2 regions of the Peribacillus sp. NPDC096540 genome follow, and region 2 is predicted to be linked to the other one. Evidence: predicted binding sites of a transcription regulator. Region 2 holds the regulator's gene; the other holds the start of a gene.

Region 1 (6,863 bases), on a different contig from region 2:
GATTTAGGGTTATTCATGACCTCTTCCGGGGTTCCAGCTGCCACGATTTCTCCACCATGAGCACCTGCACCTGGTCCGACATCAATCAAATAATCCGCAGCAAGCATCGTATCTTCATCATGCTCAACAACAATCAGCGTGTTTCCAATTTCTCGCATATTCTTTAATGTTTCAATTAATCGATCATTATCTCGCTGATGCAATCCTATAGACGGTTCATCCAAAATGTACAAAACACCAGTCAAACGGGAACCAATCTGTGTTGCCAATCGAATACGCTGTGCTTCACCGCCTGATAATGTTCCTGCTGCCCGGCTTAACGTTAAATATTCCAAACCGACATTGGCTAGGAAACCGAGCCGCTCCCGGATTTCACGTAAAATCAATCTCGCAATTGCAGCTTCCTTTTCGGTCAAATCAAGCTCGTCAAAAAATACTAATGCTTCTTCTACCGATAAAGCGGTAGTCTCACTTATATGGACCCCTTGAATAAGCACAGAAAGACTCTCTTTTTTCAGCCGATGTCCCTTACATGTTGGACAGTGGTGCTCTGACATATACTTCTGCATTTGTTCACGAATATAGTCAGAGTTCGTCTCCTTAAAACGCCGCTCGATGTTTCTGATGACCCCTTCAAATAGAATATGTCCTTCTTGCACTCTTCCAAAATCATTTTTATAACGGAAATAAATTTTATCTTTACCTGAACCGTATAAAATTTTCTCCAATTTATCATCCGGTATATCTTTAACTGGCACATCCATATCTATGTCATAATGGGTGGCAACTGCTTCAAGAAGCTGAGGATAATATTGAGAACTCGTTGGCTCCCATGGGGCAATCGCATGTTGACGCAGGCTTAATTCCTTATTCGGGACGACCAAATCACGGTCCACTTCAAGTCTCGCTCCCAAGCCATCACAATCTGGACAGGCCCCGAACGGGCTATTGAAGGAAAACATTCTCGGCTCTAGCTCTTCGATGGAAAAGCCGCAGTATGGGCAGGCATGGTGTTCGCTGAACAGAAGTTCTTCTTCACCCATAACGTCAATTATGACTTTTCCTTCACCAAGCTTCAAAGCACTTTCTAGTGAATCCGCAAGCCGTGACATGACTCCCTCTTTAATAACAATTCGGTCTATAATGACTTCTATAGAATGCTTTTTATTCTTTTCAAGAGTGATTTCTTCACTAAGATCGTGCATCTTTCCATCCACCCGAACGCGGACATACCCTTGTTTTTTTACTTCTTCTAAAACTTTTACATGCGTTCCTTTTCTACCTGAAACAATCGGTGCCAATACTTGAAGCTTGGTTCTCTCAGGGTAATCAAGGATGCGATCTACCATTTGCTCAATCGTTTGAGAGGTAATTTCTATATGATGAATCGGACAGGTTGGCCTGCCGACTCGAGCATATAGCAATCTTAAATAATCATAAATCTCCGTGACAGTCCCCACAGTTGAACGAGGATTCCGGCTCGTCGTTTTCTGATCTATAGAAATCGCCGGTGACAACCCTTCAATCGCATCGACATCCGGTTTATCCACTTGGCCTAAAAACTGACGGGCATAAGCGGACAGTGATTCTACATAACGTCTTTGACCTTCTGCATAAATCGTATCAAAAGCCAAGGAAGACTTTCCAGAACCGGATAACCCTGTTATCACGACGAGTTTATCTCTAGGTATCGTGACATCAATATTCTTTAAATTGTTGGCCCTTGCGCCTTTTATCACAATTTTCTCCATTGCCATGTTTCGTCACCCTTCCGCTTTTAACTCTAGTAATAAGTCACGCAGCTCGGCAGCCCGTTCGAAGTCCAGTGCCTTTGCTGCTTCCTTCATTTCTTTTTCCATACTTACCATCACTTTTTCGCGCTCTTTTTTAGGCAGCTTCGCGAGGCTTGGAGCAAGGTCTTCTTTATACTCTTCTCCTTCTTCGGCTACATGAGTAGCCCGGATGGAGTCACGAATGTCCTTTTGAATGGTTTGCGGTGTAATTTCATGCTCCTTATTGTATCTTTCCTGAATTTCACGGCGCCGCTTCGTTTCATTAATAGCAAGTTCCATCGAATTCGTAATACGGTCGGCATACATAATAACGTGGCCGCTGGCATTACGAGCAGCCCGGCCCATCGTTTGAATGAGTGAACGCTCTGAGCGAAGGAAGCCTTCTTTATCAGCATCGAGAATCGTAACCAACGACACTTCCGGAATATCCAAACCTTCACGCAAAAGATTGATTCCAACTAGCACATCGTATTTGCCCATTCGTAATTCTCGGATGATTTCTATCCTATCTAATGTTTTTACCTCTGAATGCAGGTATTGAACTTTGATTCCAATTTCCTTTAAATAATCAGTTAAGTCTTCAGACATCTTTTTCGTTAAGGTCGTAATTAGTACCCGTTCATTCTTTTTAACCCGCTCCTGTATTTCACCTATTAGGTCATCTATCTGGCCTTCAATTGGTCGTACTTCAATCGTAGGATCTAGCAAGCCAGTAGGACGGATTATCTGCTGAACCATTTCCGGTGTGTGTTCGAGTTCAAATGGTCCCGGAGTTGCCGAGACGAATATAGATTGATGAACCTTTTCTTCAAATTCCTCAAATCGGAGTGGACGGTTATCTTTTGCAGAAGGCAGGCGGAAGCCATGATCAACGAGCACTTGCTTACGAGCCTGATCTCCATTGAACATGCCCCTGATTTGTGAAAGGGTTACGTGTGATTCATCCACAACTAATAGAAAGTCTTCTGGAAAGTAATCCATCAAGGTGTATGGTGTTGCACCTGAGGGACGGAGGGTTAAATGGCGTGAATAGTTCTCGATACCCGAACAAAAACCCATTTCCCGCATCATTTCTAAATCATAACGGGTCCGCTGCTCCAAGCGCTGAGCTTCAAGCAGTTTTTCATCCTCCCGCAATTCCTTCAATCGTACTTCCAGCTCTTCTTCGATATTTTGAACGGCGATCTTCATTTTCTCTTCACGAGTTACGAAATGGGAAGCTGGAAAAATGGCGATATGTTCCCGTTCACCAGTAATCTCACCGGTTAGGGCATCGACTTCACGAATACGATCAATCTCATCCCCGAAAAACTCGACCCGTACACAATGTTCATCGCGGGAGGCCGGGAAAATTTCGACCACGTCACCACGAACCCGGAAAGTCCCCCGTTGAAATGCAATATCATTCCGCTCATATTGAATGTCCACAAGTCTGTGCAACAATGCATTTCTATCTATCTCCATGCCTGTGCGGAGAGATACCACCATCTCCCGATACTCTTCTGGAGAACCCAATCCATAAATACAAGAAACACTGGCAATGATGATCACATCTTTTCGTTCGAACAAAGAGGATGTCGCCGAGTGACGTAGTTTATCAATCTCATCATTGATACTTGCATCTTTTTCAATGAATGTATCAGTGGAAGGCACATAGGCTTCTGGCTGGTAGTAATCGTAATAGCTAACAAAGTATTCAACAGCATTATTAGGAAAAAACTCTTTGAACTCACTATAAAGCTGCCCTGCCAGCGTTTTATTGTGGGCAATGACAAGCGTCGGTTTATTGATTTGTTGAATTACATTAGAAACGGTAAATGTTTTCCCTGTACCCGTTGCTCCCAACAATGTCTGCATTTTCTTTCCTTCTTTTACACCATCGACAAGCTTTTCTATTGCCGCAGGTTGATCTCCTTGAGGAGAGTATTTTGAGACTAACTCAAACTTATCCTTCACCAAGCATAGCCTCCTACTGAAATATTTTTATATAAAATAAGGGATATACTATATCCCTTCTATTTATTCCGGTTTAAGTAAGTATATATACACATTCTACCACAATAGCCTCAAAACAAACCAGCAAAAAGCGAACGTCCATTCTATTTTTAGTTTTTATATTCTTTAGATGCCAAGAGTGATAACAAGAAGAAGTACAAAAAAAGCACCTTTATGTCAGGCGCTCTTTGATGTTCGTTTCATCATTCTTTTTGACAACCAAAATCCCACTGTCAGTGACAGTGCGTCAACGATGATTAATAAATTTGTATGCGTATAACCTTTATATGCAGAAGCTGTAATCAACGCAACTGTTAAAACAAGACCCACGATATAATTATAGGTGACCCTTGAAAAAAGCATAACAAGTAGACAAGGAAAGAAAAGGGCAGAAAGGAATTTAATCATTTTTTCATCTCCTTTATAAGAGAAAAATAGAATAGTTTCAGTTTAAATGATTCTGAAGTTTTTTGCCAATCTATTTCCTACTATATTTAATAATTGTTCGAAAGGTTGCTCCACCACGTTTACAAATGTTTTTCTAATAAGAAAAGAGACAAACCCCTTCTAAGAAGGAAGTTTGCCTCTTTTCCACCTGTTAATACGGATCTGAGTCATGTCCTTTTCTAGCTCCTTCCTCTGGTTTATCCGTCCCTCCCATAGGTTTTGAAGACTCTGTATGTTTTGAAACTGAATCTAAACCTTCTTTCAGTCTGCGACCGTATTCTTCATCAGCCTCCTCTGCAAGAGCAACCATTTTTTCCTGAATGCGTGGATCTGCAGGAGCTAATGCTGACACAAGATTGGAGATTAATTCATCTCTTTCCCAATCTTCAAATTCACGGAATGTTTCACCAGCCTGTTTCGTATTGCTTTGGCGATCAATTGTTTCTCGAACAAGTTTTCCTTCTATAAAAGGTGTATACTCTTTGCCGGTTTGCTTGGCTTCTTTTAAACCGCCTACAGTTGATGGTTCGTAGTTGATATGAGGACTTTGATCTCCTCTGCCAACTTCATATTGCATTTGTCCACCAGTTTGATTGGTTGCTGTTGGTTTTTTCGGTGCATTAATCGGTAATTGAAGATAATTTGCTCCTACACGGTGACGTTGTGTATCAGAATACGAGAACGTACGCCCTTGTAACATCTTGTCATCCGAGAAGTCTAGTCCATCTACTAGGACGCCCGTACCGAATGCAGCCTGCTCCACTTCAGTGAAATAGTCCTCCGGATTTTTATTCAATACCATCGTACCAACATGCAGCCATGGGAATTCATCTTTTGGCCAAATCTTTGTATCATCTAGCGGGTCGAAATCCAATTCAGGGTGATCATCATCACTCATAATCTGTACGTTGAGATCCCATTCCGGATATTCCTCACGTTCGATTGCTTCATATAAATCCTGTGTGGCATGATTGAAGTTCGTAGACTGAATTTCATTAGCCTCTTTCTGTGTCAAGTTCTTGATCCCTTGTTTAGGTTCCCAGTGATACTTAACAAGGACTGCTTTGCCCTCTTCATTCACCCATTTATAGGTATTAACACCAGATCCCTGCATCATGCGGTAGTTAGCAGGAATGCCCCAAGGGGAGAACAAAAACGTAATCATATGAAATGTTTCTGGAGAGCTTGAGCAAAAATCAAAAATTCTTCTCCCGTCCTGTATATTCGTGACCGGGTCGGGCTTAAAAGCGTGAATCAAATCCGGAAATTTCATGGCATCACGGATAAAGAAAATTTTCAGGTTATTTCCGACAAGATCCCAGTTTCCATCTTCTGTATAAAATTTAACAGCAAATCCACGGGGGTCACGTAGGGTTTCTGGTGAAGTCCCTCCATGAATTACAGATGAAAACCTGACGAATACTGGTGTTTTTTTACCCTCTTCCTGAAATACCTTAGCTCTCGTATATTTTGAAATCGGCTCGTCCCCTGCTTTGCCAGTCGGAACAAAATAGCCATGGGCGCCTGCACCGCGGGCATGCACGACCCGCTCTGGAATCCGTTCTCTATCAAAGTGACTAATCTTCTCCAGGAAGTCGTAGTTCTCTAGTGTACTTGGGCCTCTGTTGCCGACCGTTCGGATACTCTGGTTATTAGTGATGGGGTGCCCTTGTCGGTTTGTTAACATTTTTTCAGACTTATCATTTGTTTTTTTTGATTTTCCAAACAAAATATTTCCTCCTTTACTAATAAAATCCACAATACACTTTACCTTCCCCTAATCCCCAAATCTTACTCTTCTTTCTTCAACATTATTCAGATAATGTAAGACCAAGTTCTTCAAGATTAAGGAAAAAAGTAGTGTTGGATCGGAGATAAATATAACAGCTTGTTTTCCTAAATAACCTGGAAATTTCCCGTTTTTGTACCGTGGTCTTTCAAGTTTGGGTGTTTCAGATTGTATACTTTGAGTTAAAATTTTTATAATCAATAAAAAGCTTTGAATGGAAATCTATTCTGGACTTACCCCTTTCAAGTAGACAACTAAAAAAGGCTATGCTGCCATCAGGCATGGTTAATGGACACGTTCATCGTTCGTCCATTCCTTGTTCCAGCGATTACCGCACTACTTGGGTGCCGTGCCTTCTGGCCAAGTAAAGTCGCTATTCATGAAGAAAAGAAAGAGCCCAATTAATAAAGACAGTTAGTTTTATTTTATAAAAAATAAAGTATTAAAAGGCCTGCGCCTCATAAAATTGGCACAGGTTTTTTGTGCGTTTTTCAAAATTCAGGAAAAATTCCAGTTGACACTAGTTAGCTAACCTTTTATAATTACATTACGTTCAAATATCTCAAATTAAAGATATATATATTCAAGATTCATATATTAGGAGGAAAAAACAATGACAAATACAAAATGGACAATTGATCCAACCCACAGTGCTATTGAATTTTCTGTAAAACATATGATGATCGCAAAAGTAAAAGGGAGTTTTAATAAATTCGAGGCAAACATTTCTGCAAATCCATCTGACTTAACAACAGCTGAAATAGATTTTACTGTAGATGTGGCAAGTATCGACACACGTAATGCAGACCGAGATAATCATTTGCTTTCAGCTGACTTTT
Region 2 (6,863 bases):
ACGAAATATAAACCCTCTTGCTTGGCAATGGTACAAGTATTCCTCCAAAACATCCTATAACAACACAAAAAAACCCCTCTCTCTGGTTTTGTTTCCATCAGAGAAAGAGGCTTCGGATTAGTCTGATAAAAGATAAAGCAAAAACAATAGACATTTATGATGAAAGTTCACTCTATAAGGTAGTTTATGATTTGCTTATCTTATAATTGCTATCAATCAATTGATAAACCCTAAAGTTAAAGGTTTATTTTGTTTGTTGTTTATTCATGGCGCTCATCATTTGATTAATTTTCTTTTGGGATGGTTTCATACCCATTTGCATCATCATCATTTTCAACATTTGTTCGTTAATTGGCGGATTTTTCTTTAAGTAATCCATCATGTATTTACGAGCGATGAAAAATCCCAGCACTACTCCAGCAATCAATGCCAGTACGCCAACTAGAATGTTAACCCACATACTATTTCCTCCTTCATGTTGTCTAACATCAGTGTACTAGACCAAAGGTTATTATACAATACCCGCTACTGAAAAGTCCCCCATTTAGACAAATTTTCTTTCTTTTATCGGTTTTAACCAACCATATTTTTCGTGTTCAAAATCAATGGCCAGAAAACTCGCTTCGTATTTTCGAATACATTCAAAGAACGCTGTCTCTGCTTCATAGTCTCCGTCAGCTTTAAGTGTAATAGAATCATCATGTATGATCAATACGGCTTTGCTCGATCCACTCGTTTTTTCTAGATAGTATTTTCCATTCTGAGACCAAAAATTCATCTTTTTTTGCAAACGCTGTTCAATGGCTACCTGCAATTGGATAATAGGGACAGTCTTGGTGACAAATTCGATTTGTTTTTGCAAAATACTCTTCAGTCTGCCCCTTGCTTGAATATACTCCAAAAACAAATTGAAAAATAGCTTTTCTCTTCCATAATAATGATGGGCAAATTCATCTTCGATTAAAAAAATTTGATAGGTTCTCATTAGCCAATGCCTCCTAGCATTCCTATTTTGGAAACCAGAACATTTTTATTTTTCGATAACCCGCCATTATTATTTTCTATTTATAATGGCTACTCCCCTTTAATTGACATATTTAAACGAAAATTATTTATTCTCATTATATATTGACAAACCAACAAGATATGTTGTTTGCTGGAGAAATTTTTTTCTTTTTTTGTCGAATAGAAGATTTACCGTAAATTATGGGCACTTTCAACATGCTTTAAGAAGATTCGATGAAAAAACTGACACCAAACTAGTTTGGTGTCAGTTCCGAATTTTATTTAAGCATTTCTTTTACACGAGCAACTACATTTTCTACAGTGAATCCAAACTCTTGCATGATCTTACCACCTGGTGCAGAGGCACCGAAATGATTGATTGCCAAGATTTCGCCTTCATCTCCAGTATAACGATCCCAACCAAACGGTGAAGCCACTTCGATAGCCAGACGTTTTTTTACAGCTGGGTTGATTACACTTTGTTTATATTCTTTAGATTGAGTTTCAAAACGATCCCATGATGGCATGCTGATAACAGAAACTTCAATTCCTTCTGTTGCTAATGCTTTCTGTGCTTCTACAGCTAGGTTTACTTCAGAGCCAGTCGCAAGAAGTAATGCATCCGCTTCATCTTTATTAGAAGCAGAAATAATATAAGCCCCTTTTGAAACACCTTCATAAGCAGTTTCAGAAGTGTTTTTTATTGTTGGCAATCCTTGACGTGTTAGAACAAGGGCAGTCGGTTTATTAGTGGACTCCATCGCCACTTTCCAAGCTGCTGCTGTTTCATTACCATCAGCCGGGCGGATTACCCCAAGGTTCGGCATTGCCCTTAATGAAGCTAATTGTTCAATAGGTTCATGTGTCGGTCCGTCTTCCCCTACAGCAATACTGTCATGAGTAAATACATACGTAACAGGAAGACCCATCAACGCTGCCATACGTATAGCCGGGCGTAAATAATCAGAGAATACGAAGAAAGTTCCGCCATACACTTTTAAACCACCATGAAGGGTCATCCCATTCAAAGCTGCTCCCATAGCGAATTCACGAACACCGAACCAAATGTTACGTCCACTATAATTACCCGGTAATAGATCTGACTCACCCTTAATGGCTGTATTATTAGATCCGGCTAAATCGGCAGAACCACCAATAAAGCTAGGAACCTTCTTGGCAATCGCATTTAGGACTTCTCCACTTGAAGCTCGGGAAGCTAATGTTTTTCCTTCTTCGTAGACCGGAATTTCCTTATCCCACTCAAACGGTAGTTCACCTTTTATAGCCAGCTCCAATTGTTCAGCTAACTCAGGATATGCTTCTTTGTAATTTTTAAACAGTTCGTTCCAAGCCTCTTCTTTTTTGCTGCCTGCTTCGACGCATGCTTCATTAAAGTGGGAGTACACTTCTTCAGGAACATAGAAATCCTCTTCAAATGTCCATTTGTATGCTTCCTTAGTCAGTTTCAACTCATCTGCACCAAGCGGCGCACCGTGAACAGCAGACTTACCAGAACGGTTTGGTGAACCATAACCGATTACAGTTTTCACTTCTATTAATGTTGGGCGGGCATCGTCAGTCTTTGCCTCTTCAATTGCTTTCGCAATTTCCTGAAGATCGTTTCCATCTTCTACGCGAAGATATTGCCAGCCATACGATTTGAAACGGTTAGCTACACTTTCACTAAATGATTGGCTTAAATCGCCGTCAAGTGAAATATCATTTGAATCATATAAAACAACAAGTCTTCCAAGCTGAAGATGTCCAGCTAATGAAGCAGCTTCTGCAGATACGCCTTCCATTAAATCTCCATCTCCACAAATGCTATATGTATAATGATCAACCACATTATAAGAATCACGGTTGTAACTTTCAGCCAAGTGACGTTCGGCCAACGCCATCCCCACTGCCATTGCAATCCCTTGCCCTAATGGTCCTGTAGTCGCATCAACTCCAGCTGTATGGCCGAACTCTGGATGTCCAGGAGTTTTACTACCCCATTGGCGGAAATTCTTCAAATCGTCGATGGATAAGCCATACCCTGACAAATGAAGAAGGCTGTATAACAGCATAGATCCATGACCAGCTGAAAGAACAAAACGGTCTCTATTAAACCAATCTGGATTTTTAGGGTTATGATTCATATATTCAGTCCAAAGTTTATACGCCATCGGGGCTGCACCCATTGGCATTCCCGGATGACCAGAATTAGCCTTTTCAATTGCATCAATCGATAATGTACGAATCGTATTGATAGAAAGTGCATCTAATTTATCTAACATATTGTAAAACATCCCTTCCTGTAATGTACCTCTTTATATTATAGTGACCTGCTTAATATCACAACTAAAATCACTAAAACCTTCCCTAATATTTCAATTTTCTAGTAACTAGAGAAGTCCCATATTTAGGTTAAGCTAAAAAGGAGAATACATACATAAATGCATTCTCCTTTTAATTCTTAAGACCAGAAAGAAGGGCAGCCGATTAAAAGTTCCATCAGATAGCCCCATTCATTAATGTAAGTTTCTTTTTTCCTTAATATTTTTTATCTTTTGAGGCGTGACGTCATTACCTTCCGGATCAATAACTTTCACATGTTCTAGCGTATTGGACATAGACTGTCTGAATGTTTCCAAGTACTCACTTCTCAATTGGGTTTGCTCTTTAGCCTCAACTTCTGTTAAGCCTTCTGCCTTAGCCTTTTTAGAAAGTTCATTAATACGGGCTAGTTTTTCTTTTGATAGCATAATTTCGCTCCTTCTAATGTACGGATATTGTCATGGTATTAAAAAAGAAGAGAAATTACAAGTTCTATGATTGACTTTCAGGTGTATTCTGTTGATATTCTAGAAAGCGCCTGTGAACTGTAGCTTTAGATACATTATAACCAAAACCCCTTAACGTGGCTGCGATTTCTGCAAACGTCAATCCATTTATCCGAAGTTTAACAATTTCTTCAATAGGTATCTCCTTACGGTCTCTTCCAGTAGCATTCCTTTGATTTTGAAGGTTTTTTTGGGGGCGGTATCCCTTTTCCACTGCTCGTAACATCCCGCGTTTAATTTTTAAATTATGTAGTTTCCTTTGATATTCTTCCACAATTCCGACTATTTGGATAACCATGGCATCTGAATCCGATAGCTCCAGTTCCCCGTCATGGGAAAGTGTATAGATTTTAACGCCTTCTTTAAGAACGACATGAAACAAAGCAATTTTTGCATTTCCTCTTCCTAGTCTCGTTTCGTCTTGAATTAATAGAACTTCAGCCTCTTGAGTTTTAAATAGATCAAGCATATCAAAAATACCGTCACGGTTTAATTCGTAACCGCTTGCTTGCTCTTTTATAATAGAGACTACTTCCATATCCATTTTCTCTGCCAATTTGACTAATTCATCTTCCTGCCTTGCTAACGATGTTTCCTGCGACTCTTTTTCCGTACTTACTCTACAATAGATTACTGCTTTCATAATACCCTACCTTTACTACTTACTGCTGACTGGCCAAATTCTGAACAAGTTTCTCACTTTTAACCGGAATGACAATGACTTGGCCAGGTTTAATTGAATCTGCCCTGACTTCGTTGTGCTCTTCTATCCAACCAATGAATTCTTTTTTTGTCAAATCAGCTTCTTCATATTTTTCGGCAATCTCCCATAAGGTATCACCTTCATTTACTTCTATTGAAAGAAAATTATTATTTTGATTTTTGTCTAATGTGCAGGAGAATAAAATTGAAAAGATAAATACTGATCCCGCTAATAGAATCGTATAAATATAATTTTTGTACAACTTTTTCATAGATATCCCTCCAAGGCGAATGTTCGTTCGTATCTTATAACCAGATTATAGTACGAACGTTTGTTTCAGTCAACAACAAAATTCGAACTTATGTTTGTATAGAAATAGGGGCCATGCTATAATAAAGCAAAGAACTTTGGAGAAGAGGTGCACATATGACTAAACTATCAAAACGGCAGCAAGATATTCTTGATTTCATTAAAGAAGAGGTTCGCCAAAAAGGGTATCCACCTTCCGTAAGAGAGATTGGCGAAGCAGTGGGACTTGCATCAAGTTCAACGGTACATGGACATTTATCTCGTCTGGAAAGTAAAGGACTGATCAGACGTGATCCTACTAAGCCGAGGGCCATTGAAATCTTAAACATAGAGGAAGCCAGCACTATACCTAAGACTAATGTCGTTAACGTACCGTTGCTTGGAAAAGTAACCGCAGGCATGCCGATAACCGCCATTGAGAACATAGAAGAATACTTCCCGCTTCCCGAAAGTATGGTTCCGCATGATGATCATGTATTCATGCTCGAAATCATGGGAGAAAGTATGATTGAAGCAGGAATTCATGATGGAGATTATGTCATCGTGAAACAACAAAGCAGTGCCAATAATGGAGATATCGTAGTAGCCATGACTGAAGATGATGAAGCCACGGTAAAACGATTCTTTAAGGAACCGGATTACATACGGCTTCAGCCTGAAAATTCAAATATGGAACCAATTATTTTAAGAGATGTCACGATACTTGGAAAAGTAATAGGCTTGTATAGACAAATACACTAAAAGCGCTAACTGCGCTTTTTTTTGTTTGTCTAATTTATGTCCCATATTCCTTCAATATGCATATGGAAGACTATGTTTTCGTAAATTTTCATTTTTTAGTAGAAATCTTTTATAGGAGTATTTACCTTTTCTTTTTGACATATAATGGCACGAGAATTTTTGACCCTATCTAAAAGGAGATATGACGGTGAAAAAGGGTGGTTAAGGACACTATTGATCCTTTTGAAGGTGAACTAGCCGTTGTAAACGGGGAAACGGAAGACTCTCCAAGAAACTTACTTCCGAAACATGCTCAAATCGTAGACGTTTTGATTTTTTGAATGCAATAAATTTTTAAAAAAAATAGATGGTTTAATAGAAGCTTTGGGAAGATTTACATCCTATTAACAAAAGCCTATTGCGATTATCAAGAACTAGATCGTAAAAATTAAGGGCGAAACATATTAGTCAATATAATATGTTTCGCCCTTATACTTCTTGTTCAACAAATACGCCCTATATTTAAGAAACATGACTTACGTTATTAACAATATAGTATTACTGTTCAATGCCTATTTATTTAATTAGAAGATCGTTTAATTGTATGAAAACGAAGAAGATGCTTTTACTGCATTACTAAAATTGCACAAATATCTATATCCTTAGGTTTCAATTGTAAAATTAAATAAGGTTCCGGCCGAATTTGAATGTACAGTATATTTTATGTTGAGAACCTTAGCAAGGTCTTCGATTACTTTTAATCCGAGTCCCTTATGTTCTTCTCTACAATCAAAACCTTTTCCATTATCTCTTATAGAAATAACACCCTGATGAATGATGACCTCAAGTTTATCAGCGTTTGAATGTTTTAGCGTGTTTTGGAAGACGTTATCAAATAATCTTTGTAGCCATAGATCATGGCTCATCCATACTAAATCTTCATCTAAGGGACGAAAGGATAATTCAATATCATTAATACTATACAAGTAAGCCCACTTTCTCACCATTCCTTTTAACAAATTATTGATATTTACTTCACTTCTCATAATATAAGATGTATCTAATGAGTCGACAGATTCCATATGAACTTCATCTGTTAAATCAGCTATATATTGTATTTGTTGATATAGAGATTCTAGTGCAAGAGTTGGATGTTCACCTTCTAAATAGAATAACTGTAATCGAATGGCTGTTAATGGGGTATTAATATCATGCCTTAATTTATTCAAATATTCCCTTTGTAGACCCTCTTGTTGTTTCATTTCTATTTCCCTGTACGTAGTTCTCTCAATTAATAA

What was found. The regulator LexA, encoded in region 2, represses DNA repair genes until DNA is damaged. The targets are predictions, from matches to a motif close to CGAACATATGTTCG.
Region 1: uvrB (excinuclease ABC subunit UvrB) is a predicted target of LexA. The motif match lies at 3,881-3,894, and genes of this name have one in related genera.

Annotation. Positions count from the first base shown of each region.
Region 1 is NZ_JBNNTG010000001.1:172,145-179,007, reverse strand. It holds gene uvrA (excinuclease ABC subunit UvrA) at 1-1,757, opposite strand, end outside; gene uvrB (excinuclease ABC subunit UvrB) at 1,764-3,749, opposite strand; gene ACQKMR_RS00750 (CsbA family protein) at 3,966-4,196, opposite strand; gene ACQKMR_RS00745 (catalase) at 4,387-5,922, opposite strand; gene ACQKMR_RS00740 (YceI family protein) at 6,638-6,863, shown strand, end outside.
Region 2 is NZ_JBNNTG010000008.1:57,282-64,144, forward strand. It holds gene ACQKMR_RS09810 (YneF family protein) at 245-460, opposite strand; gene sirA (sporulation inhibitor of replication protein SirA) at 545-985, opposite strand; gene tkt (transketolase) at 1,284-3,287, opposite strand; gene ACQKMR_RS09825 (DUF896 domain-containing protein) at 3,522-3,755, opposite strand; gene ACQKMR_RS09830 (YneB family resolvase-like protein) at 3,820-4,476, opposite strand; gene yneA (cell division suppressor protein YneA) at 4,496-4,807, opposite strand; gene lexA (transcriptional repressor LexA) at 4,963-5,586, shown strand; gene ACQKMR_RS09845 (hypothetical protein) at 5,784-5,906, shown strand; gene ACQKMR_RS09850 (ATP-binding protein) at 6,228-6,863, opposite strand, start outside.